Regions from separate parts of the Salinicoccus sp. ID82-1 genome, predicted to be linked through region 1. Evidence: predicted binding sites of a transcription regulator. Region 1 holds the regulator's gene; the other holds the start of a gene.
The links. Region 1 encodes LexA, which represses DNA repair genes until DNA is damaged. Its sites were predicted from a motif close to CGAACATATGTTCG; they were not measured.
Positions count from the first base shown of each region.

Region 2: a site for LexA is predicted at 1,514-1,527, ahead of J4760_RS12490 (YolD-like family protein). Genes of this name have one in related genera too.

Region 1 covers NZ_JAGFLY010000001.1:362,527-365,728, reverse strand. The annotation lists gene tkt (transketolase) at 1-768, opposite strand, end outside; gene J4760_RS01800 (DUF896 domain-containing protein) at 782-1,018, opposite strand; gene J4760_RS01795 (hypothetical protein) at 1,091-1,339, opposite strand; gene lexA (transcriptional repressor LexA) at 1,479-2,093, shown strand; gene J4760_RS01785 (CAP domain-containing protein) at 2,420-3,202, opposite strand, start outside.
Region 2 covers NZ_JAGFLY010000005.1:209,208-212,409, forward strand. The annotation lists gene rpmG (50S ribosomal protein L33) at 1-63, shown strand, start outside; gene J4760_RS12485 (bifunctional 5,10-methylenetetrahydrofolate dehydrogenase/5,10-methenyltetrahydrofolate cyclohydrolase) at 179-1,051, shown strand; gene J4760_RS12490 (YolD-like family protein) at 1,086-1,469, opposite strand; gene J4760_RS12495 (lactonase family protein) at 1,613-2,632, shown strand; gene J4760_RS12500 (alpha-amylase) at 2,633-2,926, shown strand; gene J4760_RS12505 (GNAT family N-acetyltransferase) at 3,069-3,202, opposite strand, start outside.

The sequences.
Region 1 (3,202 bases):
CTGCTTGTTCGGTGCACCATAGCCGATGATTGTCTTCACTTCGATCATCGTCGGCTTGTCTGATGACTTTGCTTCTGTGATCGCCTTGTCTATCTCATCCGTATCGTTGCCATCTTCGACTCTGATGTAGTGCCAGTTGTAGCCTTCAAAACGTTTTCTGATGTCCTCGGAGAAACTCTTGTCAAGATCGCCATCGAGGGAGATGTCATTGGAATCATAGAGTACAATCAGCTTATCCAGATTGAGGTGGCCCGCCAGGGAAGCTGCTTCGTGGGAAACGCCTTCCATCAGGTCGCCATCACTTGTCACAACATATGTGTAGTGGTCCACAACATCATAGTTGTCACGATTGAAACGTGCAGCCAGATGCTTTTCCGCCATGGCCATGCCGACACTCATTGCAAAGCCCTGTCCGAGTGGCCCAGTTGTAATCTCCACTCCTTCAGTATGCTTGAACTCGGGATGTCCCGGTGTCTTCGATTCATACTGTCTGAAGTTCTTGATCTCTTCCATCTCAAGCGCACCACTCAGGTGGAGCAGACTGTAGATGAGCATGGAACCATGTCCGGCACTCAGCACGAAACGGTCACGATCAAACCATGCCATGGAGTTCGGGTTGAAATTCAAATGACGGGTCCACAGTGTGTAGGCCATTGGTGCGGCACCCATAGGGAGTCCCGGGTGTCCGGAGTTTGCTTTCTCGATCGCATCGATTGAAAGTGTTCTGATTGTATTGATTGCAAGCTGATCCGTTTTATCAAATGTCATTTCAAATGCTCCTTTAGTCTCTGGTTTTTTTCTCTTCTTGAATACGTTTGAGCTTTTCAGGTGTTACATCGTTGCCTTCAGGGTCGACCACTTTCGTGTTTTCGACCTGTTTTCTGAAAGATGACCGGAAGTTTTTCAAGTATTCTTCCCTCAGGCCTTTCAATTCTTCCAGTTCGTCCTTTTTGATGCTGCCTGCTTTCTTTTTGGCAGCCAGCGCATTGATACGCTGCAGTTTTTCTTTTTCAAGCATGCTGAAACCTCCTGTCCACTCCCTTATAATTTAACACAAAAAAAAGTATGAGACCATTCTCATACTTGGCAGTCATTCTATCAGTCCGATCATCTCCATCATATGATCGATATGTGTGCGTTCCGCATATTGCTCCTCCGGAACATCCGTTTCCTCTTTGGCCATCATTGGTGTTTCTTCCGTAATCACTTCAAACTCGTCTATATAAACAATATTGGAATGTGTGTTCTCTATCTTATGGGAGTCGAACATGAAAATAAGACCGGCAACCAGCGCAAATGCAAATATCGCACCTAATAGCTTGAATTCTTTGATTGTCATAAAATCCCCTCCGGAACATATGTTTGTACTATCATGGTATCAGAACATCTGTTCCGGGTCAATAGAATTACGAACAAACGTTTGTAACATACTGATTATTATGATAGAATCATATATATAATGAGTCGGAGGTATATATATGAAGGCGCTAACAGATAGACAAAAGCAGATATATCAATTTATAAAGTCTACCGTTCACGAAAAAGGGTATCCGCCAAGTGTAAGGGAAATTGGAAATGCAGTCGGACTGCAGTCCAGTTCTACGGTTCACGGACATCTTGCGAAACTGCAGGAGAAGGGTTATATAAAGCGGGATCCGACCAAACCGAGAGCAATTGAAATCATCACTGAGGAAAATGACCAGTACAGCCCGGTCATCCACGTTCCGGTACTCGGTAAGGTTACAGCAGGTCTGCCGATCACTGCCGTTGAGAATATCGATGAGTATTTCCCGCTGCCCGAACATTTTACCGCGAATCACAATAGTGAAATCTTCCTGCTCAATGTTGTCGGGGACAGCATGATCGAAGCCGGCATCCATGATGGCGACCGTGTCATCGTGCGCAAGCAGAACATCGCCCACAATGGTGACATCATTGTTGCGATGACGGAAGAGGACGAAGCGACAGTCAAACGCTTCTACAAAGAAAGCGGGTACTACAGGCTTCAGCCTGAAAATGCATCAATGGAACCGATCATAGTGGATAGCGTCACTGTACTCGGCAAGGTTGTCGGACTGTTCCGCTCCTTCTAAAAAGAATTGAACATACTAAAAGGGCGCCAGAGGCGCCCTTTTTATTATATCTTTCCTAGTTCCATCCTGTAATCTGTTTCATTGCTGATGATTATTTATCTACCAAGTATTATTTTTACCTGTTCCAGAATATCTGTAGAATCTTTTGTTTTATTTTCCTGCGCTTTAGTGTTCAACTGCATCCCCTCGTTCTATCGGTCTATCAGGATGGGTAGTAGGAAAGGTGATGACTGTTTCCGGACAACCCGTGGTGTCTACTTATAGATTCCCCTTGCCAGAACTTTGAAACGCAGATAATGGGGTACTATTACCCCGTAACGCGGGTGTCATCTGTATATATAGTTTTCAGTATAATATGGGATGTCATCTGCATTATAGGCTGTGCCTGTACCAATATGGGTGAATTCGGGCTTCAGCGTATTGACGCGGTGGTCCATCGAATTCATCAGGCTGTGATGCGAAAAGATGGTCGATGTATGCCCCATGGCTATATTCTCTCCCGCCATGCGATATGATACGTCCGCTTCTTCTATGCGGTCTTTCAGTGTCTCCCCATCCGGCGAGTCATGATTGAAATAATCCCGTTCCGCCATGTCCTTGCTGTGGCCGAGTGCTGCATCGGATGCCTGCTCGTCCTCTTCAAGCGGATCGAAGCCATACTCGTATCTTGTGGCATTGACAAGAAGATGGTTCATCCTTGAGTTGTCTTCTGCTGCAGGGTGATTGTACAGTGAATCGGCTGCCCGGACCTCGTCCTTCAAAAGCATCAGCACACCGTTGACCTTCTCCCCATCATGTAGATCGTAGAAGAAGTAGACATACCTGTCCTTCAGGTCATACACCTCATACTCCTCGTTGGTCACTCTGAGCCGCTTCCATCCTTTCTTGATCGAATCGACCGGTTCCCCGTATATGCTTCTGACACTCTCGCGATCCATGCCTTCGATGTTGATCGTATCGATCGAGACATCGTCGCTGTTCGTGTAGGCACCACTCACCTGTCCTTCATTGACCAGCACCATCCTGAACATGCCGTAGTCATTCTCAACTACAAAATCCCCTGTATACTCGCTTCCGAGCACTTCCTGGTCCTCCACTGCATATTGGGT
Region 2 (3,202 bases), on a different contig from region 1:
ATTGAAATGAAAAAATACTGCCCAAGATCCAACGGATACACAACACACCGTGAAACAAAATAATTGATCTGCCGTCCTTTGGGGCGGCTTTTTTTATTTGCCGAGGCTCCGGTCCCGGCTGCATCATCTTGAGTATAGTGTGGTATATTGATTGAAAAAAGGATAAAGGAGCTTTTTTATGACAACGATCATGGATGGCAAGGCGGTTGCGGCACATCTTTCCGAGGGAATCAGGGATGCTGTAGAGGAGTCCCGGAAGCATGGCATCAGACCGAAAGTTGCGTTTGTCAGGGTCGGCGAACTGTCCGATGCAATCTCTTATGAACGAGCGGCGATGAAACGGTTTGAGAAGCTGTCCATCGATACGGAGCAGTTCCATTTTCCGGCGGATGTTTCGAACAGGGCCTTTCTGACGAAATTCCGGGAGATCAATGAGGATTATGCCATCAATGGCATCCTGCTGCTGCAGCCGCTGCCTGAGCATATTGATATGAAGCGTGTAGTGGAGCTGATGAATCCGATCAAGGATATCGACGGCATGACCCCGTTCAATCTGGGCCAGGTACTGACGGATGAGAGCAATCGTCTGGAACCATGTACACCGGCAGGGGTGATGGAAATGCTCGATTTCTACGACATCAATCTCGAAGGCAAGCATGTCACGGTGGTCGGGGCGAGTGCCGTAGTCGGCAAGCCGCTGTCGCTGATGCTCATGAACCGCAATGCCACAGTGACGACATGCAATGTGTATACAGATGACCTCATCGGCAGATGCAGGGCGGCCGATATCATCATCAGCGCAGCAGGTGTAATCAATCTGATCGGGCCTGAGCATGTCAAGGAAGGGGCGGTCGTCGTGGATGTCGGCATCAACTTCAATGACGCAGGCAGGATGGTCGGTGATGTAGATTTTGACGCAGTGAAGGACAAGGCGTCGCATATTACTCCTGTGCCGGGCGGCATCGGTGCCATTACGACGACGGTCCTCGTCTACCATCTGATGCTCGCGACCGATTATCAGAAGGAGCCGGTCCTTTTCCTGGAACGCTAATATCAAGCCACGCAGAAATTTCTGCGTGGCTTTTTCATATCATGACGATATCGAGCACATCAATGAATGAAATGAATATCATCTCCTCATCCGACCTGTCCGTCGGCTGTCCGATGAGCACCATGCTCCACGTATCGACCTGTATGAGCTTGAGATCCGCTTTGAAACGGAAACCGTCATAATAGTATTCGACCCTGATGCTCCGTTTGTCATGCAGTGCCTTTTTCAGAATACGATTCATCTCCTCCAGCCGGTCATCCGACAGGATGGGCCGCGCCACCTTCATCTGGTCTTCAATCATGCCGGCAACCTTCTCAAACTGCTCGGGCATGGTGGCGAAGGGCGCCCATTTGATCATTCCGCGTCCTTTGGGAATATTCGAGTCGAGTTCCTCCATTGGTATTTTCCGATAGTCCATCCGCATCCCCTTCTCTGCCTGTTCGTGTATATGGTTCAATTATACGAACATATGTTCTGCATTTCAAGAAGTATTAATTCTTTTCATTTAGGGTATGGTTACTGGTGTGCTAAGATAATAAAAAAAGCGTAGGAGGAATTTCAATGATTGGGTATGTCGGCACCTATACTAAGGAACATGGCAAAGGAATCTACAAATTCGAACTGGATGCTGAGGCGGGCAAGTTTATTTCGATAGAAGAAGCGGCGGAGACACCGAATGCGACCTACCTGGATATACAGAATGACCGCGTCTACGCGGTAAAGAAGGGCAAGACGAAAGCAGGCATCGCAACATTCGGCGTCAGCAACCTGGAAACGGGAGAGCTGCGCTTCATCGAAGACTGTCTCGAGGAAGGTGCGTCCGGTTGCCACCTGACACTCACATCCGATCAAAACCATCTGGTCGATGCAGTCTATCTGTCAGGCGAAATCAGACTCTATCGTGTGGATGAGCGCGGCGTCGTGACCGAGCAGCTGGATGTCTTCCAGGTGGAAGGGGACGGACCACATGAGCGTCAGGATAACCCGCACTCCCACTTCGTCATCGAAACACCGGACCTCAAGTATATTGCGGCAGTCGATCTCGGAGCAGACAAGATTGTGACGCTTCAGATCAAGGACGACAAGCTTGAAAAAGTGACGGAGACGAAAGTGGCAGCCGGCAGTGGACCAAGACATCTCGTCTTCGGTGATGGGGGTCATTATGCCTACATCTTCACCGAACTTTCCAATGAAGTGATTGTCGCCAACTACCACGACGGTGAATTCTTCCCTGTGGAAACGTACTCCGCACTGCCGCAATCCTTCGACGGCCATTCCCAGGGAGCGGCCATACGCAAGCATCCGAATGGCAAGTACATCTATGTGTCCAACAGAGGCCATAACAGCATTGCCGTATTCGAAGTCGAAGGGGAAGGCAAGTCGCTCAAGCGTATCCAGATTGAATCCACCAACGGAGACTGGCCACGGGACTTCAATATAACGCCGGATGGCGACTATCTCGTATGTGCCCACGAAAGTTCACATAACCTTGTACTATTCAAAATAAACGAAGACGGCACCATCGAAAGGCAGGAAGGTGAAGTTGAAGCACCGGAAGGCGTCTTTGTCGGATTTCTCTAGATGAATAGGAAAGGCATATGGATCATCCTTATTCTGGGATTGATTGCTTTACTTCTGCTGTTTCTGCCTCTGGCGGATCGTACAAGCAAATCGGAACGTGTGATTGTCGATCATACACTGCATGAAATCGTCCATCCCGGATGTTTCGACCAGGCGGAGACGACAAACTACCTCGACGAAGTCTCATTTTCCAGAGCGACGGAAGAGCTGGGCTACCGGATTGAGGATGCGTGCTCAAAAGAGCGGCTTGAAGCAGGCAAGGAAAGTGTAATAAGTAAAATATTCAACGAATGAAAATATGCTGATAATATTGATTTTTCAGAAAAATAGTGTTATTATTTGGACATACCATTTTTTCATTCTTTCAACTATTATTTTTGGAATTCCTTCCAGTAGAATACCCCGCCATCTTCATGGCGGGGTATTTTGCTGTCTATTATTTGATTTTTATATCGTCATAGCTTGAATCACGGATGGCGAAGGCGACGTAGGGACATGTCGGCTGGACCTTCTTATTGTCTTCACGTGCCATTTCCACGATTTCGTCCACAAGGTCTCTGGCCAGTCCTC